DNA from 2 places in the Streptomyces sp. NPDC058239 genome. Region 2 is predicted to be linked to the other one. Evidence: riboswitches for the same ligand, from Rfam matches in the RefSeq annotation. Region 2 holds a riboswitch; the other holds the start of a gene.
The links. A riboswitch is a leader RNA that binds a small molecule or an ion and turns the genes downstream of it on or off. The one in region 2 is predicted to bind S-adenosylmethionine.

Region 1 (15,840 bases), on a different contig from region 2:
TGAGGCCGTTGGGCTCCCGACCCGTGGAGCGGAGGCTCTGCTCCGTGCTCTCCGGGCCGAGGAGTCGGTGCTGGCCCTGTATCACCAGGGAGCAGGGCACGCCGCGCTCACTGAGGACGCCCTCATCCTTCTGGGCGGGGATGCTCCGGTGCGCGTTTCGAGGCCTTTGGCGATACTGCGCCCCGCGTACAGCTCCCCGCGGCGCGTGGACGTGTCTGTAAACGGGCGGCGAATAAGTCTGTGGGGCTCGCGGATCGACGCGTCCGGCGATCTGCTCCTGCGCACCGGGAAACTCGTGCCCGAGCCGCCGGCCGGGGACTCACGCATTGCAGCGGCCGTAGCCGGCGAGACCATCTCCCTTTCCGAGAACTGCAAGAAGGTGCTCCTGGAGGAGCTGGAACCCGACGAAGTCGTCCGGGCCATCTACCACGACGGTTGGGGTTATGCCGCGCTGACCGGGAAAGGCCTCATCCTTCTCCGGAATTTCCTGTCGCCCAAGGCGACCCGTGTGCCCGAGCCGCTCAGGATCCTCCGCGGTACGTACGGCATGTTCGGCTCCGTCGAGATCCTTGTCGCCGGGAAACCGCACAAGCTGCACGGCTCGAAACTCGACCCGAAGGGGGAGCTCCTCGGATCGGCGGGGGAGTTCCTGCCTCCCGAATCTCCCCTGCGCCCCGGTCGCGGGATGCGGTTCTTCACCTGGGTACGCCGACATCCCGTCCTGATGTCCGTGGGCGTGGTCGTCATGTTCTTCAGCGGCCTGGGGTCGGACCCCAGCGGGGAGGAGGCCGTGGGGCAGGTTCGTGCGGACCGCACCCTGGCCGTCCCCGATTTCAACGGGTCCTCTCTCTCGGTAGCCATGGCGGAGGCGGGTACCCATTCGTGGCTGGGGGTGTCGGCAGCTGATGCCTCCTCCGCCCATCGACCGGTGACGAGCACCGAGCCGGGCTGGCGGGTCTGTTTCCAGACGCCCACCCGCGGTGAGACGGTCCGCCCGTCCGCCAGGACGCTGACGCTGTACGCGGTCCCGGAGCGGGAGGAGTGCCCGACGTGGCTGCTCGGCGCCCGCCGGATCGTCATGCCGGACCTCATCGGCGAACGGTTCGACGACGCCTCGGGTACCCTCGGCGACCTCGGTCTCGACGGCGCGGTGTACTTCCACGCGCACACAGGCAAGTACCTGAACGAAGCGTCGCGTGACCTGGCCGACTGGAAGGTGTGTCGGCAACAGCCGGAACCCGGCACCGAGGTCTCGACTTGGAGGCAGGCCAAACTGTGGCTGATCGGTCCCGGCGACCCCTGCACCGCACCCAGCCCGACGCCGACGCCGAAACCCAAGCCCAAGCCTGAGCCGAAGCCCAAGCCTGAGCCGAAGCCGCGCCCCCAGCCCTCGTACGGCACTGCTTCGGGCGGTGGCACCACCGGCGGCGGCACCGGCGGGGCGAGTACCGGTGGGAGCTCGTCCAGCGGCGGAGGCACCACCGGTGGTGGCGCCACCACCGGCGGCACTTCCGGCAGTTCGGGCGGCAGCACCGGCAGCCAGGGCGGCGCCCGGTTCGGGCAGTACTGCTCTCCCGTGGGTGCCACCGCGACGACTGTCGACGGACGGCCCGCGAAGTGCTTCATGGGCAAGGACGGCAGGGCCCGCTGGGGCTACAACTCCGGGTGAAAGGACGCACGTCGGCCGACGGCCGGACCCGCGGGCAGCAGGTGCGCTGCTCGCCGAGATGGGGGAGTCGGCCCGATCGGTGGTGCGAGACCTGCCGTTCGCGTGTACCGGCCATAACTCTGGTGACGCCCAGGTAGATTGAGGCCGGAGCTTGATCACTTTCGCGTCCGGAGGTCTTCATGAGTGAGCAGCAGCAGCCGTCCACCTGGGGGCCCGCCACGCCGGTGTCGGACCGGATCGACACCACCAGGCCGCACTCCGCCCGCTTCTGGAACTACTTTGTCGGCGGCAAGGACAACTACGAGGTCGACCGCGAGATCGGCGACCAGATCAAGACGTTCTTCCCGGGCCTTGTCGACGTGGCGGTAGCGGGGCGACAGTTCCTGCGCCGCTCGGTGAGTCACCTGGTGGAGGACCGGGGTGTCCGGCAGTTCCTGGACATCGGGACCGGCCTGCCCACTGCCGACAACACCCACCAGGTGGCCCAGGGCATCGCCCCCGAGTCGCGCATCGTGTACGTGGACAACGACCCGCTCGTGCTGGCGCACGCCCGTGCGCTGCTCACCAGCTCACCCGAGGGGGTCACGAACTACATCGATGCCGACTTCTACGAGGCGGACGTCATCCTTGCCGAGGCCGCGAAGACCCTCGACTTCGACCGGCCCGTGGCCCTGATGCTGCTCGGCATACTCGGTCACGCGGGCGACTTCTCGAGGGCCCGTGAGGTGGTGGGACGGCTGATGGCGGGCCTGCCGTCCGGCAGCCACCTCGTGGTGTACGACGGCACGCGTACCAGCGAGGGCATGATCGCCGCGGAGAAGGCATACATCGAGAGTGGCGCAGTGCCGTATTACGTCCGCGAGCCGAGCGAGATCGTTACGCTCTTCGACGGGCTGCGGATCCTCGACCCCGGCTTCGTCCGGCTCAGTGAGTGGCGGCCCGACGCCGACAGTGCGAGCGTGCCCGCCGATGTCGATGCCTTCGGTGGAATCGGCGTCAAGGAGTGACGTGCGGTCGCTGTCGCCGTCCCGCACGTGATGCATCGTGACGCGGACCGATCCAAGGTGCGGTCGCCCGCGAGTTGCAGGACGGGGACAGGCGTCAGGGGCCGTCCGTGAACGGCCCCTGACACGGTTCTGCCGGCCGGCAGGACTCGCTACTTCTGCAGCTCCACCGTGAAGCCGCGACCCGTGGAGACGGACGGCGTCTTGATCTCCGTGATCCCGGTCGCGGGGTCGGTGAACCAGCCGGACTCGGCTGCGGCGAGCTCCGTCGCCGAGTTCAGCCGGTGCAGGCGGCTGTGGTCCATGACGACCTGCGACGGGGCGTTATTGCCGTGCACGGTGACATGGTACGAGCGGGCTGACGGCTTGCCCTCGTAACTGCCCACGCTCGCACCGATCCTGATGGTGGTCCGGCCGGCCTTGCCGTGGGTGGGTGCCTGGACCTGTACGTGCTGGGTGGCCGAGGCGCCTTCCGTGAACTTCCTCGTCACGCCGTCGTCCTCGTAGAGCGTGTATTCCGTGGTGCCCTGCGGGTAGATGTCGTAGTCGAGTTGGGTCTTGTCCCGTGATTCCCAGGAGAGCGTGCCCTTGGGCCACATCGGCACGATCGATCCGCTCTTGACGAACAGCGGCAGGGTGTCGAGCGGTGCCTTGTAACCGTTGACCGTGGTCGGGCCCTGGTAGGTCTTGCCCGTCCAGTAGTCGGTCCAGGTGCCCTTCGGCAGGTAGATGCCGTCACGGACGTCCGTGTCGCTGTACACCGGCGCGACCAGAAAGTCCGGTCCGGCCAGGAACTCGTACTTCGCGTTCGGTCCCAGTGCCGCCGGGTCGTCGGGGTACTCCAGCGAGAGCGGCCGGACCGGCCCGACGCCGGTCTTCGTGGCTTCCTTCGACAGGGTGTACATGTACGGCAGCAGCCGCTCCTTCAGCTGCAGGTACTTGCGGTTGATGGAGGTGTACGGCTCGCCGTCCAGCCACGGCTGCTGGTCGTGCGGCTTCTTGGTGGTGATGTCGCTCGCCCAGCCGTCCATGGTCATGATGGCCGGGAGGAATGCCTTCCACTGCAGGTCACGGGTGTACATCTCGGGGTCGTGCCGGTAGATGCTGCCGACGTCACCCGTGTTGTACGCGATGCCGGACATGGTCGCACCGGCGTATGTCGGTATCTGCCAGCGGATGTAGTCCCAGGACAGGCTCTGGTCACCGCTCCACAGCACACCGCAGCGCTGTGCGCCGGCCCAGGAGACGGGCAGCCAGACGAAGCCGCGGGCGTCGCTGTTGTCCTCGATGCCGGCCTTGGCCTGGTCGCAGGCGTCCAGGGCGAAGCCGTAGCCGCCGCCGACCCAGGCGACATCCAGCTTGCGGACGCGGACGCCGGCCTTGGCCTCCTCGGCCTGGTCGGGCAGACCGTTCTGCGTCCAGAGGCCGAGCTGGGCATGGTTCTTGTCGAGGCCCACACCCGTCTGGGAGAGGTTCTCGTAACCGCAGCCGTAGCCGTCGTTGACGAGCATCCAGCCGAGCGGCATCCCGTTCTGTACGTAGCTGTCGGAGACCTTCAGCGCGTCCAGGGTGTGGCGCTCGCCCCGGTTGGCGTTGTGGAGGTAGCAGTCGGCGGAGCCGGGCTCGAGCCCGTACACCGGTGGCATGAACGGCTTGCCCACCAGGGAGGTGTACTTGCCGATGACCGACTTGGTGTCACCAGTGAAATAGTAGGCGTCCAGCCGCCGTTCCTGCTGGCCGGTCCGTACCGGTGAGTTGAAGTCGTAGATGCCGGGGGTCATCGTGTTGCGGAAGACGCCGTAGCCGGCGGTGGAGATGTAGAACGGCTGGGAGTTGTTGTAACCGCCCTCGTTCCAGTTGGTGTTGTTGCCGACATTCATCACCTGATCGCGGTGCGAGAAGCTGCCGTTCTGCTCACCACCGCCGAAGAACTGTTCATCGGTGCCGCGCTTCAGGCTCTGTCGCATGCCGCCGCCGGTCCAGCGCAGCGGGTCGGCCTCCTGCCAGATGACCGTGCGGTTGTCGGCCTTGTAGAGGCCGAAGCGCAGCGGCTTCTTGTAGACGCGCATCACCACGTCCTTGGAGCGGATGCCGTAGTAGGTCCCCGCGTCGAAGGATTTGGTGTGCCGTTGGGCCGTGGGCTGCTGCCGGATCATGTGGCTGTCCTTCGGGTCGGCGAGGACGCCGTCCGGGGATGCCTGCAGCCGCAGTGTGTCGTCGGTGAAGAACTCGGCGCGGGCCTTGAGCGCACCGGCCTCCATCTCGTACGTACCGTGCGAGCCGCTGAAACCGGTGAGGTCTCCGGCGTCGGTGGCCTCGGGGAGGTATGCCTTTCCGCTGAAGGAATTGTTGTGCACGTCGTAGGGGACCACGACCACGTGGTACGTGCCGGATGCCTTCGGGATGACCGTGGACTCGGGGTCGGCTGTGCCCGCGCTGGACGCCACCTGCTTATTGGCCGAGTCATAGATGTACATGTCGAAGTCGTCGGTGGGCGTCTCCCACTGGATGGAGACGGGGACGCCGCCCTCGGGATTGTCGTCCCACTGGCCCGCGGGTGGGTTCACGGTCAGATCGAAGCGGGCGCAGACGGCGTTGTCCGGGTCGTCGGCGGCCGTACCGCACTTGGAAGGTGAGTCGACGGTGCCCTTGGCGTAGACCGGGCTCTGCCATGTCACATTCTTCGTGGCGCTGTCGAGGGTGCCCGACGGGGTTGCCGCGGCCTGTGCCTGCGTGGCCGGGACGGTCAGGGCGGTGAGCGCGAGGACGATCACCGACAGCGAGCCGACCGCCGCCTGGCTGGGACGGTTCTGAAGGATCCGCAAGGAGTGTTCTCCGTTCGTACCGAACAACGAAGTAGGTGATGTCTGCGCAGACATGCTTGGAACATTGGAGATTCGCGCATCAGAATTCACCGTACGGCCGGTGCATGTCAACGTTCCGGGTCAGTGCTTCACATCGGTATGTCATGTCCGGGCTTCGCGCCGATGCCTCGCCCCTGCGGGCTCGTGCCCGCCGGACCGGTCACGAACCGGCCCGCCGACTGCTGTTCGGCGGATCGCCACCGTGTCCACACCGCGACGGTCTTTCGCCACCCCCGGGGACTCTGGAACACTCCAGTCGCTTTCGCCCCCACGCCTCCTCACCCCACAGAGGTCCTTACCCATGGCTGAACTCGACCGTCGCCGTTTCATGCAACTCGCCGGAGGCACAGCCGCCTTCACCATGCTGTCGAACAGCATCGCCCGCGCTGCATCCCTCCCGGCGAAGGGCGCCACCGGCACCCTTGAGGACGTCGAGCACATCGTCGTGCTGATGCAGGAGAACCGCTCGTTCGACCACTACTTCGGCACACTCAAGGGTGTACGCGGCTTCGGTGACCCACGTCCGGTGACATTGCCCAGCGGCAAACCGGTGTGGCACCAGGCCTCCGGCACCAAGGAAGTGCTGCCGTTCCGGCCGACGGCCGACAACCTCGGACTCCAGTTCATCCAGGACCTCAACCACGACTGGGCGGGCGGCCACCGGGCGTTCAACAAGGGCGCGTACGACCAGTGGGTGCCCGCCAAGTCGGCGACGACGATGGCCTACCTCACCCGCGAGGACATACCGTTCCACTACGCCCTCGCCGACGCGTTCACCGTCTGCGACGCGTACCACTGCTCCTTCATCGGCTCGACGGATCCGAACCGCTACTACATGTGGACGGGATACACCGGAAACGACGGCACCGGCGGCGGCCCCGTGCTCGGGAACGACGAGGCGGGGTACGGGTGGACGACGTACCCCGAACGACTGGAGAAGGCCGGGGTGTCCTGGAAGATCTATCAGGACATCGGCGACGGGCTCGACGCCGCAGGGTCCTGGGGGTGGATCAGCGACGCCTACCGCGGGAACTACGGCGACAACTCGCTGCTCTACTTCAACAACTACCGCAATGCCAAGCCCGGCGATCCGCTCTACGACAAGGCTCGCACCGGTACTGACGCCAAGAACGGCGACGGGCTCTTCGACATGCTCAAGGCCGATGTGAAGGCCGGCACCCTGCCGAAGGTCTCCTGGATCGCCGCCCCGGAAGCCTTCACCGAACACCCCAACTGGCCCGCGAATTACGGTGCCTGGTACATCGCACAGGTGCTGGACGCGCTGACGTCCAACCCGGAGGTGTGGGGCAGGACCGCACTGTTCATCACGTACGACGAGAACGACGGCTTCTTCGACCACATCGTGCCGCCGTACCCGCCGTCCGGGGCCGCACAGGGGCTGTCCACCGTGGCGACCTCCGCCGACTATTTCGCGGGCAACGGAGGTTACGCCGCTGGTCCGTACGGTCTGGGGCAACGCGTGCCGATGCTCGTCGTCTCGCCGTGGAGCACCGGAGGGTTCTCCTGCTCCGAGGTGTTCGACCACACCTCGATCATCCGGTTCATGGAACGTCGCTTCGGGGTGAAGGAACCGAACATCTCACCCTGGCGGCGCGCCATCTGCGGCGACCTCACCTCCGCGTTCGACTTCCGCCGTACGGACACCGCTCCCGTCGCCCTGCCCTCCACTGCCGGGTACCTGCCGCCGGACCGCAACCGGCATCCCGACTATGTGCCCGTGCCGCCCGCCGTCGGCAGCGTTCCCAAACAGGAACCGGGCTCCCGGCCCACCCGGCCGCTGCCGTACGCGCCGTTCGTGGACGGTTCGGCGAATCCGGCGACCGGAAAATACGGCCTCACCTTCAGCGGCGGCGCCGCGGCCGGAGCACACTTCCTGGTCACGTCCGCGAACCGTACCGACGGACCGTGGACGTACACCACCGAGGCCGGCAAGTCGCTCTCCGACACCTGGAACACGGTCTACTCGAACGGGGTGACCAGCCTCAGCGTGCACGGTCCGAACGGCTTCCTGCGTACCTTCAAGGGGCCGGGCAAGGCGGCAGGGCCCGAGGTGACCGCCCGCCACAACGCCACCAATGGGCAGCTCGATCTGACGATGACTCATACGGGGTCCGGTGACGTTCATTTGACGGTGAAAGATGCATACGGCGGCACTGCCCAGACGTTCACGGTGCGCGCGGGCACGACCGTGAACCACTCGGTGGACCTGCGGGGGAGCAGCCGCTGGTACGACATCTCGGTGGTCTCCGACACGGACACCACGTTCCTGCGCCGCTTTGCCGGACACGTCGAGACGGGCGAGGCGGGTACGAGCGATCCGGCCCTGATGGCAGGCTGACCGTGGGGCGGGGGCAGGTGTTCATGCCCCCGCCCTCTTGACCGGTCCCGGGCGTCTGACCACCCGTCGGCCCACCGCCGCCCGTGGGATACAGTTATCGCAGGTCATGAGTTCCAGTGCACAGCCCCGGCTAACTGGACGGCACCCCGCTCCGCTGCGGGTGCTCCGGGTGACGACCCGCCCCGTGCTCGGCGCATGGGGAACAGCGGACCATCGGGGCAGAGCACCTGGGGTCCATGATCCCAGGAAGGCGAACGACCATGCTCCCCCATCTCATCGAGAACGACGACTGCCCCAGCCATGGACCCGGCCACCACGTCCACTGGATTCACGCCAAGAAGTGCCACCAGGAGCCCGGCCGGGCCGTGGAACTCCTGCTCACCTCGGGTGATGTCGGTGCCGACGGGTGGATCGGGCTGCGCCCCACCTTCGACCTCGCCGAAGACCTGCCGAAGGTGTGGACACACGCGCCGGGACTCCTCCGGGAACTGCTCGCCGCGCACCGCGGCCGAGTGTTCTGGCTGCCGCGGTGGCATGCCCTGAAACTGGTGGACTCCGGGGGCCGGGCAACGGCACTGGTCAATGCCGGCTTCGAGGGCGGCCCGCTGTGCGCGACCCGGGCGCCCGACCCGCGGCGGACCATTGGCGGCACGACGTACGGGCTGTAGCCGACCCGTCCGCCTATCGTGGACGTACCGGTCCCGGCCCGGTCCTGCCGCGGTGCAGGGTGGACAGCGTGACCGGCAAAACGGTGTCGAAGCGCTTCGACAGTTCTCTGGACAGCTCGTGCGGGCGGGTTTAGGCTCGGAACCATCTGCGCATGTCACAGACTGAACCGGTCGAATTCGAAGCGCTTCGCCCAACCGGTCGGTACGTGTCGGCGTGTGTCCCGGTACCCGAAGTCGTCCCGTGATGGAGAGCCCTGAATGGTCACCCTTGCCGAGGTCGCCCAGCATGCCGGAGTCTCCGCGAGTACGGTGAGCTATGTCCTCAGCGGGAAGCGGTCCATCTCGGTGTCCACCCGGGAGCGGGTGGAGCAGAGCATCCAGCAGCTCGGATATCACCCCAATGCCGGTGCGCGGGCGCTCGCGAGCAGCCGGTCGAACATCATCGCGCTCATGGTGCCGCTGCGCACCGACATGTATGTGCCCGTGATGATGGAGATCGCCATCGCGGTCGCCACCACCGCTCGCACGCACGGCTACGACGTCCTGCTGCTCACAGGAGAGGAAGGGCCGGCCGCAGTGCGGCGGATCGCCGGCAGCTCGCTCGCCGACGCCATGATCCTGATGGACGTGGAACTGCACGACGAGCGGCTCCCGTTGCTGCGTGAGACCGACCGGGCCGCAGTGCTCATCGGGCTGCCCGCCGAAACGGACGGGCTCACCTGTGTGGACCTCGACTTCGAGGCGACCGGGGCGCTGTGTGTGGAGCACCTTGCCGCACTCGGGCATCGTGAGATCGCGGTGATCGGCGAGGCGGCCGCCGTCTACGAGCGCCACACCGGGTTCGCCGAGCGGACCGTGGACGGTGTGCGCGCCAGGGCGCAGGAGGCCGGTGTGCGGGTGCTGCACCGGCCCTGCGAGGGCGGGTACGCGGCGATGGCCCAGACCCTGGCCCGGATCTTCGACGAGCGGCCGGGCACCACGGGGTTCATCGTGCAGAACGAGTCCGCCGTGGAACCACTGCTCAATCTGCTGCGTCAGCAGGGACGGGCCGTGCCGGAGGATGTGTCGGTGGTCGCCATCTGCCCCGAGCAGGTGGCAGCGCAGGCATCGGTCCGCCTCACCTCGGTCGCCATTCCGGCACAGGAGATGGGGCGGCGCGCCGTTGAGCAGGTCGTCGCGAAGCTGGGCGGGCGGGGAACGGATGAAGTGGAGCTGCTGGCCCCGGAGTTGACGGTTCGGGAGAGCAGCGGGCCGGCACCCGTCGGCTGACTGTGGTGCGCACGAGCCGGCCCCCGCGCGGGGGGCCGGCTCCTGCGCGGGGGCCGGCCCCTGCCGGCTCCGGGCGGGTCAGCCGGACGAGACGCTGAATCCGTTCGTCGTGAAGTCCAGGCCGCCGGGCGACGACGTGATCTCGTAGCCGAACTGGACGTCACCGATGGTCTCGTTGCCCCACCAGCCCTTGGTGTCCTTGATCCACTTCAGGATCGGCAGGATGTCCACCGTGCCCGATGTGGAGTCCGAGGTGCGCAGGAACGAGAAGACCTGGTTGGACCCGTTGTCCCCCTTGTAGACCGTCCAGGCGTGCGAACCACGGGAGCGCTTGCCGGTGCTCATCGCGCGGCGCGGCTTCGCAGCACGGCCGCGCCGTAGCGGCCCAGCGCCACACTGCCGGCCACCACCCTGCCGGTCAGCAGATCCACTTGCTCACCGGGAACGGAAACGGTGACCGTGGACCGCCCGTGATGCAGGAGGAAGAGCAACTCGCCCCGTCGGACCGCCTCCACATCTGCAGGCAGTCCGGCCAGCACCGGACGCGCGCCCGCCTCCTCGGCCACCCGGCCGAGCAGGGTGCGCAGCGCCTCCGGCTCCGGCAGGGTCGATACGTACCAGGCCCGGCCCTTGCGCAGCACCGCGGGCAGCCCGGCGAGCTCGCCGTCGCGGTATGCGGACACCACCTGTGTGCCCCGCTCCGGCTCCAGCTCCTCCGACCAGAGTCCGGCGCGGAATCCGTCGCACTCCACCGTCGTGTCCGTGTCGAGCGGCCACCACTCGTGGAGCGTACGAATGCCGAACAGCTCACGCAGCCGCACATCCATGCCGCCCGGCCTGATCCGGTCGTCGGCGTCAGCGACCCCGCTGAAGAAGCCGCAGACCAGCGTCCCACCGCCCCGTACATAACCGACGAGGTTGTCGATCGCGGCATCGGTGAGCAGATACAGCTGCGGTACGGCCACCGCCTTGAACCGGCCCAAGTCGGCTTCCGGGCGGGCGAATTCCGTGCTGATGCCGGTTTCCCAGAGAGCCCGGTGCCAGCTCCGGACCACCTCGGTGTAGTCGAGGAGCGCGGACGGGCGTCCCTCCTGCGCACCGGCCCACCACGCATCCCAGTCGTGCAGGATCGCCACATCGGCGGGCACATCCGTACCACTGACCGCCGCGCCGATCGTGGCCAGTTCCGCACCGAGCCCCTTGACCTCCCGGAACGTGCGGCCCTGCTCACCCGCGTGTGTGAGCATCCCGGAGTGGAACTTCTCCGAGCCCTGCCGGGACTGCCGCCACTGGAAGTAGCAGACCGCATCGGCGCCACGCGCCACCGACTGAAGCGACCAGAGCCGGTTCAGACCGGCCGGCTTGGGATGGTTGACGCCGCGCCAGTTGACCGGTCCCGCGGCCTGCTCCATCAGCATCCATGGACCTGCGGCCTGCGAACGCGTCATATCGGCGAGCATCGCGTTGTACTGGCCGCCCAGCGGGTCCTTCGGGTCCGGGTAGATGTCCACGGAGACGATGTCCTCCTGTGCCGACCACGCCCAGGCGTCCTGCCCCGACCACAACGGCATGAAGTTGGTGGTCACCGGGATGTCCGGGCTGTGCCGGGCGACGATGTCGCGCTCTGTCACATAGCACTCCAGCAGTGCGTCGGACGTGAACCGCTTGAAGTCCAGCACCTGCGTGGGGTTCTTCATGTACTGCGCCTTGCGGGGCGGCAGAATCTCCGACCAGGTGTCGTAGCGCTGACTCCAGAACGCCGTGCCCCACGCCTCGTTGAGCGCCTCGACCGTTCCGTACCGGTTCTGCAGCCACCGACGGAAATGGGCAGCCGTCTCGTCGCACCAACAGTGCGTGCAGTACTCGTTGTTGATGTGCCACACCGTGAGCGCCGGATGGTTCGCGTACCGCGCTGCCAGGTCCTCGGTGAGTGCGGCGGCATACCGCCGGTAGACGGGTGAACTGGCACAGAACTGCTGCCTCGATCCGTACCAGACGACCGAGCCGTCTTCGGAGCGCGGCAGGGTCTCCGGGTGCTGCGCACCCATCCACGGCGGTGGGGACGCGGTCGGAGTGGCGAGCACGACGCCTACGTCATGGGCGTGCAGCAGATCCATGAGCCGGTCCAGCCAGTCGAACTCCCTTGCTCCTGGGCGTGGTTCGATCTTCGCCCAGGAGAACACCCCGAGGGTGACGGAGTTGACCCCGGCCTCCTTCATCAGCCGTACGTCGTCCTCCCACACCTCTTCCGGCCACTGCTCGGGGTTGTAGTCGCCGCCGAAGAGGATGCGGCCACGGGCTGCGTCGCGCAAGGACGGCATCGACTTCTCGCTCCTCATTCCGGATCCGCGTACTGGATGCCACGGCCGTTGGTGCCCAGATAGACACGGCCGTGGATTCGGGCGTCACCGGTGATGACCTCACCGGTCCAGCCCCACTGGTGCCTGTCGTCGTTGATCCGGATCCAGGTGGCGCCCTCGTCGTCGGAGCGCAGCACCGCCACACCGTCGAAGGTTGCGGAGACCCGCCCGGTCTGGAAGATCGCCGGATAGCCGGTCGTGCCGGATCGTTGCCCAGGACGCCTTTTCCTCCTTGCCGGGGCCGCCCTGCCGAAGCCCAGTGCGTGCGAGGCCTGGCAGCCGGCCACGTGGGCGAAGGCCGCGCCGCCGTCCGTCGACCGGAACAGTCCGTGGTCCTTGGCGGACAGCCACAGGTCACCGCTACGGCCGGGAGCGGCGGCGATCCGGAACTGCACGTCACCGGCGGGGAGCCCCGTCGCGCCCTGGTAGAAGGTCGCCCCGGAGTCCGTGGAACGGAAGAGGACGCCGGTGTCCGTGTCGTACGCATAGAAGCGCCTGGCGTCGAGCGGATCGGCAACCGGTGTGCCGCCCTTGGGGAATGTGGCGACCTCGGTCCAGGTCGCACCGCCGTCCGTCGAGCGGTGTGCCGGATACTTCGTGCCGTCCCAGTGGATGAACGACCAGAGCAGCGTTGCCCCGTCCGCCCCGACCGCGACCGGTCCGGGCGCCGAGGCGGCGATGTCCGGCTGGGCGGCGAACGGCTGCCAGCTTCTGCCGCCGTCGTCGGAGTACGCGCCGGCCGCAGCCGAGCCGGACGGCCACCCGGTGCGTACGACGTATGAAGGCTTGAGCGCGGCCAGGGCCAGACCGGTGGCCGTACCGAAGGTCGGGTTCGACGCCATACCGCGTGCCGGGGAAGCGGCGAGGGTGTCGTGGTACATCACACCGATGTCGCCCAGCCCACTGAGGAGCTGGGCACCACCCTGGTCCGGGGCGAGCAGGAACTTCACCGCGGACTCCTCCAGGCCACGGATCTGAGGCGCCCAGTGGACCAGGTCCCGGGTTCCGAAGATCGTCGCGCCCGTCCCGTACATGATGTGAAGCGAGTCGTACGGGTCGACGGCGACGGCCTGGATCCACCAGCCGAACTTGGCCGCGTCCCCACCCCAGCGCAGATACGGGGTCTCCGACACATCGAGGACCGCAGCGTCCTTGAGCGAGCTCCAGGTCGCACCGCCGTCGGTGGAGCGGAACACCGTGTCGATCTGCGACCAGCGGTTGTTGGTGGTGACGACCAGCGTGCCGGCGCGACGCGCGTCGACGGCGACCCCGCCGTAGCCGAAGGTGTCGCCCGAGGCTGATTCGGGGCTGACAGGTGTGACATTGCGCCAGGTGTTCGTCAGCGTGTCGAGTCGGTGGACCGACCCGTCGGACTGCCCGTTGGGCCCCGGCGCATCCGCGTAGGTGACGTACAGAGTCGAGGAGTTCGCGTCGTACGCGGCCCGGATCGGCACCCCCGACGCCGCGACGTCTCCGGACGGCTGACCGGGCACGGTCTCCCAGCCTCCGGAAGCGGTCGTACGGTAGAGAGCCGTGCCGCCGTCGCCCCAGCCCGCGTACACCGTCCGGCCCGCGGCGACGAGGAACGTGACACCCTGACCGGCCGCCGACGCGGTGGCCGGGAAGTCGACCGGGGCCCAGGTCACGCCCCGGTCGGTGGAGCGCAGCAGACCGTCGTGACGGGTACCGAGCCAGAGCGTCTCGCTGTCGCGCGGGTCGACGAGCAGCCGTTCACCGGCACCGCGGCCGTCCTCGTTCGCCCCGAGCCGTACCGCCAGGTCCGTACGCGCCCAGGTCGCACCCCGGTCCTCGGAGCGCAGCACCGCACCGGGGCTCGCCCAGGACTGCGCATATGTTCCGCAGGCCAGATAGAGACGGTCGGGGTGTGCCGGGTCGATGGCCAGGGCCTCGATGCCGAGCAGATTCCAGTCGTCCCAGCCGAGCTGGTCGGTGAGCGCGGTCCAGCGGGACTGCACATCGTCCCACCGGTACGCGCCGCCGATATCGGTGCGCGCATACGCCAGCCCTTGCACGGCCGGGTGAAACAGCAGACCGGTGACGAAGCCCGTCCCGCCGATGGCCGCCGTGCGCCAGCGGTGCGGCTCGACGTCCTTTGCCCGATGGCGTTCGGAGGCGGCAGCGGCAGGCGCCGCGACCGGCACGGCCACGGCCGCGGCGGCGACGGCCGCTCCCGCGAGCACGGTGCGACGACTGGGCGTGGGCGCGGACGAAGCGCGCATGGCGAACACCTTCCGGAAGCAGTGAGGGGAGCGGGGAGGACGAATCAGGCAGGGGTGGGCATCTCGGGTCAGCCCTTCACGGCGCCCGTCAGCATCCCTTTCTGGAAGTGCTTCTGGACGAACGGCGACAGCACCGCGACCGGGACCAGCGCCAGCACCATGACCGCCATCTGCACGGCGAGACTGTTGATCTGCCCGCTGCTCACCGCCGCCCCCATGGCGCCCGGCGGCACCTGGTGCTGGAGGACCAGTTGGCGCAGGATCATCTGAAGCGGGTACTTCTCGCTGTTCTGGATGTAGAGCATCGCGTTGAACCACTGGCTCCAGTAGCCGACCGCGTAGAACAGCGAGATCACGGCGATCACCGCACGGGACAGCGGCATGATGATCTGCAGCAGAATGCGCCATTCGCCGGCGCCGTCGATACGGGCCGCGTCGATGAGCTCCGGTGCGGTGTCCATGAAGAAGCCGCGCAGGACCAGCACATTGAACACGCTGATGGCGCTGGGCAGGATCATCGACCAGTAGCTGTCGCTCAGACCGATGCCCGTGACCAGCAGATAGGTGGGGATGAGTCCGGCGCCGAAGAACATCGTCGCCATCAGGATCATCAGCAGCGGACGGTGCCCGTAGGAGTCCCGCCGGCTCAGCCCGTACGCGCAGAGCACCGAGACCGCCATGCTGAACGCCGTGCCGACGACGGTCAGTCCGATGCTCACCATCGCTGCCCTGGTGACGGCGCCGCCGCTGAGGAGTTCCTTGTACGCGACGAAGGTGATGCTCTTCGGCCAGACGACCAGGCCGCCCGCGTCGTTGATCGCCCTGGTGTCGGAGAGGCTGGTGACGAGCACCACCCAGAGCGGGATGATCACGACCGCGCAGATCGCGAAGAGACCGAGCCCCTTGAATGCGAGACCTGCCTTGGTCGGCTCCTCCTCCCATACCGGGCGGGGCTCCATGCGCAGGGCCCGCTGGAGCGGGGATTCCTTGCGGGGATCGGCGGGGGCGGGTTCCGACGGGTCCTTGTCCAGTTCCAGGAGAGTCGTCATTTCTTGGAGTACACCCCCTGCTCGCCCAGCATGTGGGCGACCTTGTTGGCACCCAGCACCATGGCGACGCTGAACAGCCCCTTGAAGATTCCGGCGGCGGCCGCGTAGCCGAAGTCGCCGGTCTTGATGCCCGTCCACCAGATGTAGGTGTCGAGGATTTCGGATGCGCCGGAGCCGACCTGGTCGCGCTGGAGCAGGATCTGCTCGAAGTCGAGATTGAGGGCGCTGCCGACCCGGAGGACCAGGAGCAGTGCGATGACGGGGCGCAGCGCGGGGAGTGTGACATGCCACATGCGACGCCAGCGGCCCGCACCGTCCACTGCCGCCGCCTCGTACAGATCGGTGTTGACGGCGGCGA
Region 2 (15,840 bases):
CGGTGATCAGCACGACTCCGGCGGCCAGCCGGGCGAGGGCGCCTCGGAACTCATCGTTGCTCACCCCCTCAGCATGGGGGATGGGCTCGGAACGCGGGGTGGGGGGCTTCGTCTGCAGCACACCGGGCACGCTAGCCGCGCACGGTGTGCCGTCGCATCGGGCCAGGGGACCAGCCTGGTCCTAGGACCCGCGGTCCAGGGCGGCGACGGCCCGGCATTGCAACGTACGGATTTGCGTTCAAGAAAAGGATGGACCGCATCCGCGCGGCTCTCCGGCCCCTTCATCATCTGTTGTGACTTGAGTCACAGAGTGCAATATTTGCTGACCCTGTGTACCGACTGCACAGCTCACTGTGATTCAGTGGCCGTGACACTGAAGCCAGTACGTCGATATGAAACCTGGAGTGCTGTCGAGGTCTCGGGGAGTGCGAGCAATGGAGGCCGAGTCGGAGCCGTACGTCCGTCTTGCGACGATGCGGCAGCTGCACCAGGCCGTGGCCGATCTCAATACGGCGCGGAGCCTGGCCGACACACTGCAGACCGTGGCCGACGGAATCGTCGCCGGTCTCGGTTACGAGCTGGCCTGCGTGAACCTGGTCCGCCCCGACGGTGATCTCGTCGTCGCCGCCTTCGCCGGCAACAGCGCCGCAGAAGCCCTGATCACCGGCCGCGTCGGCTCGCGCGCCTCCTGGGAGCGCAGGCTCTCGATGGGTGAGGGCTGGGACGAGCTCCGCTTCATACCGCACACCGACGGCTGGGTCCTCCTCGACGACGACGTACCGCAGTGGCACACCGATGGCCCCGAGCCCCGCTTCGAGGACGAATGGCACCCCCAGGACCGGCTCTACGCCCCGATGTACGCGTCCGGCGGCGGCCTCGATCTCCTGGGCGTCATTTCCGTCGACCGCCCGCGCAACGGCCGCCGCCCCGGCGCCTGGGGCCGTGAGGCGCTCCAGATGTACGCATCACAGGCAGCCATTGCGATCAGCAACGCCCGGCTGAGAGCAAACATGCAGCGCGCCCTGGTCCGTCTGGAGCGCGAACAGCAGGCGCTGCGGGCGAGTGAGGAATCCTTCCGGCAGGCCTTCGAGTACGCGCCCAGCGGCATGGCCATCGCCGAGATGGGCGGCGACCAGCACGGCCGGCTGCTGCGCACCAACGACGCCCTGTGCCGGCTGCTCGGCCGCCCCGCGTCCGTCCTGCGCCGCTACTCCTTCGCCGACCTCGTCCACCCCGAGGACATCGGCACCCTGCTGCGCACCTCCGCCGAGGGCGGCCGCGCCGAGCTGCGGCTCGGGCGGCGGGACGGCACCTACCTCTGGGTCTCGCTGCGCAACTCCGTCGTCGCCGACACCACGGACGGCCCGCGCTTCCTGCTCACCCATGTCGAGGACATAGAGGAGCGCAAGCGCCACGAGCTGCATCTCGCGCACCGCGCCTCGCACGATGCGCTCACCGGTCTGCCCAACAGTGCCGAACTGCGCTCCCGGCTCAGCTCCCGGCTCTGCGAGCGCCCGCATTCGGTGGCCTCCACCGCGGTGGAGGCGCTGGACGCGGCCTACGGCGACGTCGAGGATCCGGACGCGCGGACGCACGGCTACGACGTGGACTCGGTGCCCGGCGGCCCGTACGACCACCATGTGCATTCCGTCGCACCCGACACCGAGAACGACGACGGGGCGAAGGGCCTCGCGGTCCTCTTCTGCGACCTCGACGGTTTCAAGTCGATCAACGACCGCTTCGGCCACCACACCGGTGACGCGGTACTGATCGAGGTCGCCCGCCGTCTCACCACCTGTGTCCGTGACGGCGACACCGTCGCCCGGCTCGGGGGTGACGAATTCGTCGTTCTCGCCGACGGACTCGGCGCCGCAGATGCCGCGGACCTGGCCGTACGCCTCCGTAACGCCATTATTCCGCCCATTCGGGTTGACGGCCGGGCGGTGCGCGTCGGGGCGAGTTTCGGCATCGGCTGGGCGGCCTGCGGCATGACCGCCGAAGAGGTACTGCGCTCCGCCGACCAGCGGATGTACGTGGAGAAGCGGTCCCGGGCGAAGGTTCACCGCAGGGCCGGCTGACGTTCACGACGGCGCTGTTCCCGCATCCCGTCGCGGTTCCAGGACGTGCGGCGGCAATTCTTGGTGCGGTCCGTTCGGGGTAGGCTCGGCCGGTCGGCCACGGCTGGCGAAATTCGGCGACGGCTGGCGACATGGTGAGGAGTGACCCAGGGATGACGGCCGGGAACAACGGCGCAAGCAAGCCCGAGGACGACGATCCGTTCGGCTACCTGTACGAGGACGGACAGGCAGCAGGCGCCCAGCCGCCACGGCAGGGCGGTTACGGCTACCCGGGTCCGGCGGCCCCGCAGCCCGGCGTGCCCCGGACCTCGTACAACCAGGTGCGGACAGTCGGCGAGCGTCAGTACGGGCAGCAGGTGCCGCAGCAGCCGTACGGCCAGCCGAACGCGCAGTACGCCGCCCCGGAGACGTACCCCGGCGGCGCTCCCACCGCGCATGTCCCGCAGCAGGGCGGCCGCGGCCGCTCCGGCGGCCCCGGTAAGGGCGGCCCGAACACCAAGGGCCTGCTGATCGGCGCCGTCGCGGTGGTCCTGGTCGTGCTCATCGGCATCGGCGCCGCGCTGCTCGCGGACGCCGGCAAGAAGGACAAGAAGGAGGAGGCCACCACCTCTGCCGGACCCGGCAGCCAGGTCGAGGAGTCCCCGAAGCCCAAGGAGTCCGCGAGCTCCGAGGCCCCGGTCGAGCTCCCCGAGCAGGACGCGGCGACGCTGAAGCTCGGCGGCACGGCCCAGCTGGACAACACCACCAAGGGTGCCAAGAGCGCCAACGGCCAGTACATCAACCTCAACGAGGTCGGCAGGTCGGCAACCTGGTCGGTCGAGGTGCCGAAGGCCGGTGCGTACACGCTGTTCGTGACGTACGGCGTACCGGGCAAGGACGCCAAGATGTCCCTCACGGTCAACTCCGAGGCCCCCCGCGGCATCAACATGGAGAACTACGCGCACGCGCCGGAGGGTGACCTGGAGAAGGGCTGGACGACCACGTTCGCCTGGCTCAACCTCACCAAGGGTGCGAACACCCTGATGATCTCCTGCAACGAGGGCGATCAGTGTGATGCCAACCTGGACCAGCTGTCGCTGAAGGCCGGTCACGTGAAGCGCCGCTGACCCGTACGTGAGCGGTCCGGCCCCCACACCCGAAGGTGTGGGGGCCGGACCGCTTTTGCGTGCGGGCCGTCAGCCCATCAGGCTCAGGAACCCCGCCACCGTCGCGGCCATCGCCTCGCGGCCCGGTGCGATGTACTTGCGCGGGTCCACGCCCGTGGTGTTCTCGGCCAGGTAGGCCCGCACCGCGCCGGTGAACGCCGTGTTCAGCGCCGTACCCACGTTGATCTTGACCATGCCGGAGGAGGCGACGGCCTGGCGGATCTCGTCGTCCGGGACACCGCTGGAGCCGTGCAGCACCAGCGGGACCGGGACCGCGTCGCGCAGCCGGCCGATCAGGCCGTGGTCCAGGGCGGCGGTGCGCTCGGTCATGGCGTGCGAGGAGCCGACCGCGACGGCCAGGGCGTCCACCCCGGTGTCGCGGACGTACGCGGCGGCCTCGGCCGGGTCGGTACGGACGCCGGGGGCGTGGGCGTCGAGCGGGGCCTCGCCTTCCTTGCCGCCGACCTTGCCGAGCTCGGCCTCGATCCAGATGCCGCGCTCATGACCCCACGCCACCGCCTCGGCCGTGGCCCGCACGTTCTCCTCGTACGGCAGCTTGGAGGCGTCGAACATCACCGAGCCGAAGCCCTCCGTGTGCGCCTGGTGCAGCAGCTCCACGGACTCGACATGGTCGAGGTGGAGCGCGAGGGGGGCGCCGGAGGTGCGGGCTACGGAGGCGGCCGCGGCTGCGATGGCGCAGAGCCGCCCGCCGTGGAACTTCACGGCGTTCTCGGAGATCTGCAGGATGGCGGGCGCTCCGGCCCGCTCCGCTCCGGCCGCGATGGCCTCCGCGTGCTCCAGCGTGATGACATTGAAGGCGGCGATCCCGCGTCCCTCGGCCTGGGCGGCGGAGACGAGTTCACCGGTGCTGACGAGCGGCATGCTGACCTCTTGCTACTTCTTCGAACCAGCTGAACGCGGGTCCGGGACGGGCGCGGCCTCAGGCCGCCGTTGTGTGTTCCTCGATGCCGACGCGCGGCAGCAGCTCCTCGTACGCCGCGCGGTCGAAGTCACCGGCCGTCGGGGAGAGCACGGTCGCCGTCGACAGTGCCACCGCCCGCCGCAGCCGGTCCGGCCAGCTCAGGCCCTCGACGAGGCCGGACAGCAGCCCGGCCACCGCGGAGTCGCCCGCACCGGTCGGATTGCCCAGGACCTTGGCCGGCGGGGACGCCTGCCAGACGCCGTCGGGGGTGACCGCCAGCATGCCGTCCGGGCCCAGTGACGCGACGACCCCGTGCGCACCGCGGCGGCGGGCGTCGCGTGTGGCGCGCAGCGGCTCGCGGGAGCCGGTGAGCTGGGCGAGTTCGTCGGCGTTGGGCTTGATCAGGTCGGGGCGGGCGGCGATGCCTCGGCGCAGCGGTTCGCCGCTGGTGTCCAGGAGTACGGGGACACCGGCGGTGCGGGCCAGGCGGACCAGTTCGGCGTAGGCGCCGACGTGGATGCCGGGCGGCAGGCTGCCGCAGAGGGCGACGGCGTCGGCCCCGGTGAGGAGCTCCTCGTACCGGCCGAGGAGGGCGGTCCATTCGTCGGCGGTGACGAGCGGACCGGGTTCGTTGAGCTGGGTGGTGTCGCCGGTGGCCCGGTCGACGACGGCGATCGTGCGACGGGTGTTCCCGGCGACGGTGACGAGGGCGTCGGTGATCGGCGCGGCGGTGGGCGTGGCACCGTCTTCGGTCCTGGTGTCCGCGTTCCGCGGCGGCAGGCCGACGGCCAGCAGTTCGCGCAGCACGGCTCCGGTGGGGCCTCCGGCGAAGCCGGTGACTGCGGTTTCGTGGCCGAGGGCGGAGAGCACCCGGGCCACGTTGAGGCCCTTGCCGCCGGGCCGCTCGGACATGTCGCTGACGCGGTGACTGGCGTGCGGGACGAGCTCCGGGACGCCGTACGTCAGGTCGAGTGCCGTATTCAGTGTGACCGTGAGGATCACCGCGGCCGCTCCCTCGATCCCTGCTCTGGAGCGCGAATCCTTGGACGGAATGCGCTTTCTCTGCCTGTTTCCCAGGCGATCATGTCAAAGAGGCGGCGGTCGGCCCAGACCTCCGGACCAACCGCCGTCTCTTCGTTACGTATTCGACCCGCCGTCAATAACGGGTCAAATCAACCGATCTGGGGGTCGACGATCCATTCGCCCTTGCGCATGACGCCCTTGAGCGCGAAGTCCGCGTCCAGGATCACCAGGTCCGCGTCCTTGCCCGGGTCCAGCGAGCCGACCTTGTCGTACACGCCGAGCAGCCGTGCCGGGTTGGCCGAGATGGACTGCACGACATCGCCGACCGGGATCCTGTCGATGGTCACGGCCCGGTGGAACGCGGTGTCCAGGGTGAGTGTGGAGCCCGCGATCGAATTGCCCTCGACCAGCCGCGCGACGCCGTCCTTGACCTCGACCGCGAGCGGGCCGAGCTGGTACCGGCCGTCGCCGAAGCCGGCCGCGTCCATGGCGTCGGTGATCAGCGCGACGCGGTGGGCGCCGGCGTGGTGGTAGGCCAGCTCCAGGGCGGCGGGGTGCAGATGTGTACCGTCGTTGATCAGCTCGACGGTGATCCGCTCGTCCTCCAGCAGGGCCGCGATCGGGCCGGGCTCGCGGTGGGCGAGCGGCGGCATGGCGTTGAACAGGTGCGTGGCGACGGTGGCGCCCGCGTCGATCGCCTCGACGGTCTGCTCGTACGTCGCGTCGGTGTGCCCGATCGCGGCGATCACCCCGTGCTCGGCGAGCAGCCGCACCGACTCGATGCCGCCCGGGAGTTCGGTGGCGAGCGTGAACATCTTCGCGGTGCCGCGCGCCGCGTCCATCAGCTTGCGGACTTCGGCCGGGTCCGGGTGGCGCAGCAGATCCTCGCTGTGCGCGCCCTTGCGGCACGGCGAGATGAACGGCCCTTCGAAGTGGATACCGGCCAGGTCGCCCTGCTCGACCAGCTCGGACAGGACACCGGCCCGCTGGGTGAGGAAGTCCATCTCCCCGGTGACGGTGGAGGCGACCAGCGTGGTGGTGCCGTGCTCGCGGTGGGTGCGGATACCGGTGAGGACCTCGTCCACGGTGCCGGAGGTGAAGGATGCGCCGCCGCCGCCGTGGTTGTGCATGTCGACGAAGCCCGGGACCACCCAGTGGCCGCTCAGGTCGACGGTCCGGGCGCCCTCCGCCGCACTGCCGACGATCCGGGTGCCCTCGACGATCACCCGGCCGTCCTCGACGGTCCCGGCGGGAAGCACCACCCGGGCACCTGCGAGAACTGTGCTGTCTGCGCGTCCGGCCATCAGGCGGATACCTCCGTGGAGAGAAGATCCCAGGCGAGCAGCCCTGCGCCCAGGCATCCGGCGGTGTCCCCGAGGGCCGCCGGGACGATGTGGGGCAGCTTCTGGAACGTGACACGTTCCTCGACGGCCGCACGGAGTGGTGTGAACAAGGTTTCCCCGGCCTCGGCGAGACCGCCACCGATGATGAGCGTGCTGGGGTCGAGCAGCGTCAGCGCGGTGACCAGCCCGGCGGCGAGCGCGTCGACCGCGTTGCGCCAGACCTCCACGGCCGCCGGGTCGCCCGACTCCACGGCCTTCGCGCAATCCGCGGCGTCCGCCGTCGGATCGCCGGACGCCGTGGCCCAGGCCCGGGTCACCGCGGAGGCGGACGCCAGGGTCTCCAGGCAGCCGCGCTGGCCGCAGCCGCAGTCCGGGCCGTCCGGCCGGACCACGATGTGGCCGATCTCGCCCGCGTACCCGTGCGCGCCGGACTCGATGGTGCCCGCGATGCCGATGGCCCCGGCGATGCCGGTGCCCAGCGGCACGAAGAGGAAGCGGTCGGCGCCCTTGCCCGCGCCGATCCGGCCCTCGGCGAGTCCGCCGGTGCGCACATCGTGGCCGAGCGCGACGGGGACACCGCCGAGCCGCTCGCCGAGCAGTTCCCGCATGGGTACGTCGCGCCAGCCCAGGTTCGAGGCGTAGACCGCGATCCCGTTCTCGGCGTCGACGATGCCGGGCACGGCGACACCGGCCGCGACAGCGCTTTCGCCGAGGTGCTGCTCGCCGTACGCCCGCAGGTCCGCGGCGAAGGTGAGGATCGACTCCACGACGGCGTCGGGACCGCGTTCTCTGCCGGTCGCCCGCCGAGCCTCGTACAGCAGGGCGCCGTCGGCCCCGACCAGTGCGGCCTTCATTCCGGTGCCGCCCACATCGAGGGCGATGACGTGTTTCACGGGAAACAGTTTCGCCCGACGAACCCCAAAAGGTCTAGTCCACTATCGTGGTTTGTTGCGCCTCCATACAAAATCGCGCCCGCGACCCCGCAGCAGTGGACCCGGACAGCGGGCTCAGGACGAAAGGATCACGCTGCGCGAGAGATTGCGCGGGTGGTCCGGGTCGTACCCCTTCGACTCCGCGAGCTCGACGGCCAGCCGCTGCGCGCGGATCAGATCCGCCATCGGGTCAGCGGTGGCATGCGCGACCAGCGTGCCGCCCACCTGCGCCACATCGCCGGCGAGCCCCTCCGGCAGCGGGCCGAACACCCACGCCACGCGGTGCGGTCCGGTGATCGAGATCGGGCCGTGCCGGTACTCCATCGCCGGGTACGACTCCGTCCAGGCACCCGCCGCCTCACGCATCTTCAGCCCGGCCTCCTGGGCCAGGCCGTACGTCCAGCCGCGCCCCAGGAACGTCCACTGCTCGGCCGAGACCACCGCCTCGTCCAGCGGCTCCGTCACCGCGAGCTCCGCGTCGACCGCCGCAGCGGCGACCGTCTTCACCCCGGCCGGAAGCGGACCCGACGCCTCCAGGCCGGCCCGCAGAAAGGCCAGCGCGGTGGTGGCGAAACGGGTCTGGACGACCGACTCCTCGTCCGCCCAGTCCAGTACGGCCACCGCGTCGGCGGCGTCCATGACCGGCGTCCTCGGGTCGGCGGTCAGCGCGACGGTGGTGACCTTGCCGCGCAGCTCGCCGAGGAGCTCCAGCACCTCGGTCGTCGTACCGGAGCGGGTGATCGCCACCACCCGGTCGTAGGGACGCCCGGACGGGAACTCCGACGAGGGATACGCGTCCGTCTCGCCCTGACCGGCCGCCTCGCGCAGCGCCGCGTACGCGATCGCCATGAACCAGGAGGTGCCGCACCCGGTGACGGCGACCCGCTCACCCGGCCGCGGCAGCCCGTCGAACACCGCCCCCGCCTCTGCGGCACGCCGCCAGCAGTCGGGCTGGGTGGCAATTTCTGATGCGGTACGGGACATGCTGGACGGCTCCTTGCGGCGTGGAACGGTAACGATGCGGGCGGTGCGGTACAGCAGCGGAGTAAAGGTCCGGACCATGAACGGCCTTGCGCCGAAACCTACTTAGCAGTCGGCGCAGGTCAAGGGCAATGGCCTCGGGCGTCAACCGGACACGGGTCCGGGTACGTTGCCAAAGCGATACACCGGTGGTGTAGACCTTCGACGATCGCTCGGGGGAGGATCGCAGCTCATCCGGAGGCCCCCACGAGGACGTGGCCGGCGCGGATGACGCAAATGGACGAGGACGGACTGGGCTGTGCGGCGGCGTTACTTGGGACTGACGGCGGCTGTGGTCGCACTGGGATTGACGGCAACGTTGTCGGGATGCGGCGGCAGCGACAGCGGATCGGGGGATGTCACCCTCAAGCTCGTCGCGGCGGACTACGGCAACAGCGCGGCCAACAGCTCCAAGAAGTACTGGGCCGGGCTCGTGAAGGGCTTCGAGGCGTCCCATCCCGGCATCAAGGTCGATGTCAGCGTCTATTCGTGGAAGGACGTCGACCGCGAGGTCGCCGAGATGGTGAAGAAGGGTCAGGCCCCCGACATCGCCCAGATCGGCGCGTACGCCGACTACGCCAAGGCCGGCAAGCTCTACCGGACCGACGAGATGCTGAGCATCCCCACCCAGGCCAACTTCCTGCCGCGCCTCGCCGACGCGGGCAGCGTGGACCAGAACCAGTACGGACTGCCGTTCGTCGCCAGCACCCGACTGCTCTTCTACAACAAGAAGTCCTTCGCACAGGCGGGCCTCGATGCCCCGCAGACCTGGGACGACATACGCAACGACTCGGCGGTGCTCAAGCAGCGCGGTGTGACGTACCCGATCGCGCTGCCGCTCGGTCCGGAGGAGTCCCAGGCCGAGACCATGATGTGGCTGCTCAGCGGGGGCGGCGGCTACATCGACGACGTCGGCTCGTACGAGATCGACTCGGCCGAGAACGTCAAGACGTTCGACTGGCTGAAGACGAACCTGGTCGACAAGGGCCTCGTGGGCCCCGTCGCCCCCGGCAAGCTCGACCGGGGCAAGGCGTTCGACGCGTTCACGCGCGGCGAGGTCGGCATGCTGAACGGGCACCCGACGCTGATGCAGGAGGCCGAGAAGAAGGGCGTCTCCGTCGGCATGGTGCCGTTGCCCGGCATCGGCGGCCCCACGGAGGGGTCGATGGGCGTCGCCGACTGGATCATGGGCTTCAAGCAGCGCGGCCACCGTGTGGAGACGGGCAAGTTCTTCGACTACGTGTTCACCGACAAGAACGTCATCGACTTCGCCGACGAGTACGGCCTGCTGCCGGTCACCGACAGCGCTTCCGCGGCGATGGAGTCCGATCCCAAGTACAAGCCGCTGTGGAAGTTCCTGGCCGCGCTGCCGAACTCGGAGTTCTACCCGTTCGGCAAGACGTCCTGGGCGCGTGCCAGCGAGTCGATCAAGGAGAACATCGGCGACGCGGTCGCGCCGAACGCGAGCCCCGAGAACGTGCTGGGGAAGATCGCACAGGACGCGAGGGCGGCGGAGGACGCGGAGTAACGGGCGGCGGCTCTCCGTCCGGGCGATATGTTGGCTGATATGAGCGCCCCCCCGAATGGCCCCGACGACACGGACGGCCCCGTCGGCCTCTCCGCCAGGGACCGTGCCGTGCTCGCCGTCGAACGGCAGTCGTGGGCCGGGCCCGGGGCGAAGGAGCGCGCGATCCGCGAACAGCTCGGCATCTCGCCCACGCGCTACTACCAGCTGCTGAACGCGCTTCTCGACGACCGCCGCGCGCTGGAGGAGGACCCGGTGACGGTGAACCGCCTGCGCCGGGTCCGCGACGCGAAACGGGGGCGTCGCTGACCGGCACCCGCTCGGCGGGAGACGGTGATCATGACGCCGCCCGTATGCCACGTCGCCCATGGCTGTGCCCGGCGGTACGCCTATAGGCTCGGCCCCATGGGCAGCAATCCGCACGTACCCGTGCCGAGCGAGATCCCGTCCGAGCTCCCGACCCCCACCACCCCACCCGGCCGAGAAGCCCTGGCCGCGATCCTCGCGCGCCCGGACCGTGCCGTCGTCGCGCTCGATTTCGACGGGACCCTCGCCGACATCGTCCCGGACCCGGAACAGGCCCGCGCCCACCCCGGCGCCGTCGACGCGCTCGTCGCGCTCGCCCCGAAAGTGGCCTCCATCGCCGTGATCACCGGCCGCCCGGCCGGCGTCGCGGTCCGGCACGGCGGCTTCGCCGGAGTACCGGGACTCGACCATCTCGTCGTCCTCGGCCACTACGGAGCCGAACGCTGGGACGCCGTCTCCGGCACCGTCCACGCCCCCGCCCCGCACCCCGGCGTGGCTGCGGTCCGCGCCGAACTCCCGGGCGTGCTCGACCGGTTCGATTCGTGGCACGGAACCTGGATCGAGGAGAAGGGCCAGGCGCTCGCCGTCCACACCCGCCGCGCCGTCGACCCGCAGGCCGCGTTCGAGGTCCTGCGCGGCCCCCTCGGCGAGCTCGCCGCCCGGCACGGGCTGATCGTCGAACCGGGTCGCCTGGTCCTGGAATTGCGCCCGCCGGGCACGGACAAGGGCGTGGCGCTCACGCAGTACGTAGGGGAATTGGACGCCGAGTCCGTTCTGTACGCGGGTGACGACCTGGGTGACCTAGCGGCGTACGCCGCCGTGGAGAAGCTCCGCACCGAGGGCCCCGACGGCATCCCGGGACTGCTGGTCTGCAGCGGCAGCGCGGAGGTGCCCGAACTGGCCGAGCGGGCCGATCTGCTGCTGAACGGCCCGGGAGCCGTCGTCGGCTTCCTGGCAGCCCTGGCGCGACAGCTCTAGCCCGCGCCGGCTCACTCCCGCCGCAGCGCGTCCAGCTGGTCCAGGAACCACTGCTGCGGCGGCAGCGCCACCGCCGCCGCGGCCAGCCGCTCCGTGCGCGCGGCCCGTTCGTCGTCCGCCATCGTCAGAGCCTCGTGCAGCGCCGCCGCCGTCGCGGACACGTCGTACGGGTTCACCACGACCGCGTCGCTGCCCAGCTCCTCGTACGCCCCCGCCTCCCGCGACAGCACCAGCGCGCAGCCGTGGTCGGAGACGACCGGGATCTCCTTGGCGACCAGGTTCATGCCGTCGCGGATCGGGTTGACGAGCGCCACGTCGGCCAGCCGGTACGCGGCGAGCGAGCGGGCGAAGTCGTCCTTGACGTGGAGCACGACCGGCGTCCACCCCGCCGTGCCGTACACGGCGTTGATCTCGTCGGCGACCCGCTGCACCTCGGCCGTGTAGTCGCGGTACACCGCCAGGTCCTGCCGAGAGGGGTATGCGAAGGCGACATGGACGACGCGCTCACGCCATTGCGGCCGCTCTTCCAGGAGCGCGCGGTACGCGAGCAGGCCGCGCACGATGTTCTTGGACAGTTCCGTCCGGTCCACTCGTACGATCGTCCTCCGCCCCGGGCCGACCTGCTCCCGCAGCGCCGCCATCCGCTCGTCCACGTCCGCCTCGTGCGCGCGTGCGCGCAGGAAGTCCGCGTCCGCGCCGAGCCCGTGCACCCCGATCCTGGTCCGGCCGGTGCCGCCCAGGATCTCCGTACAGCAGCCGATGAACGCATCCGCCCAGCGCCGGGTCAGGAAGGCCGCCCGGTCCGCGCCCAGGATGCCGTGCAGCAGCTGCTCGGCGATGTCGTCGGGGAGCAGACGGAAGTAGTCGACGGGCGCCCACGGGGTGTGCGAGAAGTGGCCGATCCGCAGGTCGGGGCGGAGTTCGCGGAGCATGCCGGGCACCAGCGCCAGGTGGTAGTCCTGCACCAGCACCGCCGCACCCCGGCCCGCCTCCTCGGCGAGCGCCTCGGCGAAGGCCCGGTTGTACGTCTCGAACGACGCCCACTGCCGCCGGAACTCCGCGTCGAAGACCGGCTCCAGCGGCGTCTGGTACAGCATGTGGTGGACGAACCAGAGCACCGAGTTCGCAATGCCGTTGTACGCGTCCGCGTGGACGGCCGCGTCGATGTCGAGCATCCGTACGCCCTGCTCACCGACCCCGCGCCGGACCGCCTCCCGGTCCCCGTCACCGAGCGCGGCGCACACCCACAGTTTGTCCTTGACGGCGCTCAGCCCGGAGACGAGCCCGCCGCCGCCGCGCTTCGCGTCGAGTGATCCGTCCGTGGCGAGGGTGTACGACACCGGGCCGCGGTTGGACGCAACGAGGACTTGGGCAGCGGGCTGGGCTTCGTGCTCGGAGACCATGTTGCGGAATCTAGCCCGATCACGAACCGCCCAAACGTGCGAAGTCAGGCCGCCCGGCGCGAAACGTACTCCTCGATCTCGCGCATCGGGGGCCGCTCCTCGGTGTCCACCGCATGGGTGTGCGGTACGAAGCCGTCCTCGCCACGCTCGAACTGGGTGAGCGAAGGCCGTACCAAGTGACCGCGGGACAGCCGGAGTTGAGCTGTCCGGTAGATCGTCGCCGCCATCCGCCCGAGCGCCTGCCCGTCCTGGTGGCGGTGTTTGCGCACCCCTACGTCGACCTGGGCCAGCGCGTCCAGACCCACCGTGTGCAGCGCATCGACCAGGAGGCCCAGTTCCACTCCGTAGCCGACGGGGAAGGGCAGCCGTTCGAGCAGGGAGCGGCGCACGGCGTACTCCCCGCCCAGCGGCTGAACGAAACCGGCCAGCTGCGGCCAGTGCAGATTGAGCAGCGGACGGGCCACCAGTTCGGTGACGCGACCGCCCTGACCTGCGGTGTCACCGAGGGGGCGGTCGTACATCGCCTTCACGAACTGCACGTTCGGGTCGGTCAGCAGCGGGCCGACGATGCCGGAGACGAAGTCCGCCGAGAAGTCCTTCAGGTCGGCGTCGATGAAGCAGACGATGTCACCGCCGGTCACCAGGAGCGACCGCCACAGCACCTCGCCCTTGCCGGGCACGGCGGGTATCCGGGGGAGTATCTCGTCCCGGTGCACCACCCGGGCGCCGGCCTCCCGGGCCACCTTCGCGGTGGCGTCCGTGGAACCGGAATCGATCACCACGAGTTCGTCGACCAGCTGGACCTTCTCCATCAGCTCGCGCCGGATGGTCGCAACGATCCGGCCGACCGTCGCCTCCTCGTTCAGCGCGGGCAGTACGACGCTCACGCTCCCGCGGCGCGGGTCCCTGGCCTTGGCGGCCAGGACGCGGTCCAGCGGGCGGTCGGCGGCCGACCAGGAACGCCTGGCCAGCCAGCGTTCGACCTCTTCCAGCACGGTCGATACTCCCTGTATGTGATCCATCTCGCGGTTCGGACGACTATCTCAACTGTCCGGTGCTTCGGTTACAGTCTTGAACAACGCGGATGGCCGTCGCATGTCGGGGTCAGTCCGCCAATAAATGCCTGGATCGATGATCCAGTGCCACAGCGCTCATCCAGAGGGACTGAGGGAACGGCCCGTTGAAGTCCCGGCAACCCTCCCGCCGACCGCGAGGTCACGGTGGGGAAGGTGCCAATTCCGTCTTGTGGCGAAATGCGTCGCAAGGAAGATGAGGAGAAAGGGCCTCCGCCATCATGGCCGTGCAGACTGTTGCAGCAAGCACCAATTCTTCCGCCGAAGCTGTCGACCTCGGACCCGCCGCGGCGCTTTCCTGCCGCGAGTGCGGCGAGCGTTTCGAGCTCGGCCCCATTTTCGCCTGCGCGTCCTGTTTCGGGCCGCTCGAAGTGGCGTACGACCTGCCGAGCGGCTCCCCCGACGAGCTGAAGAAGCGCATCGAGGCCGGACCCGACAACATCTGGCGTTACGCGCCGCTGCTGCCGGTCCCCGCCGATGTCGCGGACAAGCCCAACATCAACCCCGGTTTCACCAAGCTGGTCAAGGCCGACAACCTCGCCCGCGAGCTGGGCGTCACCGGCGGCCTGTACGTCAAGGACGACTCCGGAAACCCGACGCACTCCTTCAAGGACCGCGTCGTCGCCATCGCCGTCGAGGCCGCCCGCGCCTTCGGTTTCACCACCCTCTCCTGCTCCTCCACCGGCAACCTCGCCGGTGCGGTGGGCGCCGCCGCCGCCCGCGCCGGCTTCCGCTCCTGCGTGTTCATCCCGCACGACCTGGAGCAGGGCAAGGTCGTCATGGCCGCGGTGTACGGCGGCGAGCTGGTCGGCATCGAGGGCAACTACGACGACGTCAACCGCTTCTGCTCGGAACTCATCGGCGACCCGCTCGGCGAGGGCTGGGGCTTCGTCAACGTCAACCTGCGCCCGTACTACGGCGAGGGCTCCAAGACCCTGGCGTACGAGATCTGCGAGCAGCTCGGCTGGCAGCTGCCCGACCAGATCGTCATCCCGATCGCCTCCGGATCGCAGCTCACGAAGATCGACAAGGGTCTGCAGGAGCTGATCAAGCTCGGTCTCGTCGAGGACAAGCCGTACAAGATCTTCGGCGCCCAGGCCGAGGGCTGCTCCCCGGTCTCCACCGCCTTCAAGGCCGGTCACGACGTCGTGCGGCCCCAGAAGCCGAACACCATCGCCAAGTCCCTGGCGATCGGCAACCCGGCCGACGGCCCGTACGTCCTGGACATCGCCCGCCGCACCGGCGGCGCGGTCGAGGATGTCGACGACGAGCAGGTCGTCGACGCGATCAAGCTGCTGGCGCGCACCGAGGGCATCTTCGCGGAGACGGCAGGCGGGGTGACGGTCGGCGTGACGAAGAAGCTCATCGAGGCCGGTCTGCTCGACCCGGCGCTGACCACCGTCGTCCTCAACACCGGTGACGGCCTCAAGACGCTGGACGCGGTGGCCGCCACCTCGCAGGCGACCGCGACGATCCGCCCGAGCCTGGACGCGTTCCGCGCCGCCGGCCTCGCCGCCAGCTGACCACCCGAGACCGAAGAAAGGCACCCCTCATGAGCGTCAAGGTCCGCATCCCCACCATCCTTCGCACCTACACGGGCGGCCAGGCCGAGGTCCCGGCCGAGGGCTCGACCCTCTCCCAGGTCATCGAGTCCCTGGAGCAGAACCACCCGGGCATCGCCGCCCGCGTCCTGGACGACCAGGGCAAGCTGCGCCGCTTCGTGAACGTGTACGTCAACGACGACGACGTGCGCTTCGAGGGCGGCCTGGAGACGGCGACGCCGGACGGCGCGGGCATCTCGATCATCCCGGCAGTCGCAGGCGGCTGCTGACCGTCCGTCCGACTTCACAGCGTTATCTGTATTGCCCCCTCCGCGAGAGAAGCGGAGGGGGCAATTCTGCATGGTTGAGCGCGGTACAGTGTGGGAAGTCCCCCCAGCTGCCCGTGCCGCCCGCATATGAGAATGCGCCCGGCCGCGACAAGAAGCAGCCAAAGTGTTGGATCTCCTTGCGCCATAAGTCGCCTTTGCCTGGCCCGACTTGCCCTGGAATCTTATGAATTCCTCATATTAGGGCGTTCGGTGCTGCCCAGA

Region 1: linked by a shared signal. The riboswitch ahead of ACFVYE_RS07985 (hypothetical protein) and the one ahead of thrC (threonine synthase) in region 2 are both predicted to bind S-adenosylmethionine.

What each region holds. Positions count from the first base shown of each region.
Region 1 covers NZ_JBHVWS010000004.1:185,020-200,859, forward strand. The annotation lists gene ACFVYE_RS07965 (hypothetical protein) at 1-1,669, shown strand, start outside; gene ACFVYE_RS07970 (SAM-dependent methyltransferase) at 1,849-2,676, shown strand; gene ACFVYE_RS07975 (TIM-barrel domain-containing protein) at 2,826-5,498, opposite strand; gene ACFVYE_RS07980 (phosphocholine-specific phospholipase C) at 5,839-7,896, shown strand; SAM riboswitch class IV at 7,999-8,108, shown strand; gene ACFVYE_RS07985 (hypothetical protein) at 8,157-8,564, shown strand; gene ACFVYE_RS07990 (LacI family DNA-binding transcriptional regulator) at 8,823-9,833, shown strand; partial or broken gene ACFVYE_RS07995 (hypothetical protein) at 9,912-10,154, opposite strand; gene ACFVYE_RS08000 (beta-galactosidase) at 10,175-12,154, opposite strand; gene ACFVYE_RS08005 (1,4-beta-glucanase) at 12,169-14,433, opposite strand; gene ACFVYE_RS08010 (carbohydrate ABC transporter permease) at 14,502-15,482, opposite strand; gene ACFVYE_RS08015 (ABC transporter permease) at 15,479-15,840, opposite strand, start outside.
Region 2 covers NZ_JBHVWS010000064.1:30,872-46,711, reverse strand. The annotation lists gene ACFVYE_RS40635 (flavin reductase family protein) at 1-64, opposite strand, end outside; gene cdgB (diguanylate cyclase CdgB) at 435-2,078, shown strand; gene ACFVYE_RS40625 (carbohydrate-binding protein) at 2,231-3,184, shown strand; gene ACFVYE_RS40620 (ketose-bisphosphate aldolase) at 3,254-4,105, opposite strand; gene ACFVYE_RS40615 (1-phosphofructokinase family hexose kinase) at 4,164-5,147, opposite strand; gene nagA (N-acetylglucosamine-6-phosphate deacetylase) at 5,318-6,472, opposite strand; gene ACFVYE_RS40605 (ROK family protein) at 6,472-7,404, opposite strand; gene ACFVYE_RS40600 (SIS domain-containing protein) at 7,519-8,427, opposite strand; gene ACFVYE_RS40595 (extracellular solute-binding protein) at 8,738-9,991, shown strand; gene ACFVYE_RS40590 (DUF3263 domain-containing protein) at 10,031-10,297, shown strand; gene otsB (trehalose-phosphatase) at 10,394-11,272, shown strand; gene ACFVYE_RS40580 (trehalose-6-phosphate synthase) at 11,284-12,675, opposite strand; gene ACFVYE_RS40575 (glucosyl-3-phosphoglycerate synthase) at 12,720-13,670, opposite strand; SAM riboswitch class I at 13,824-13,951, shown strand; gene thrC (threonine synthase) at 13,970-15,271, shown strand; gene ACFVYE_RS40565 (MoaD/ThiS family protein) at 15,301-15,579, shown strand.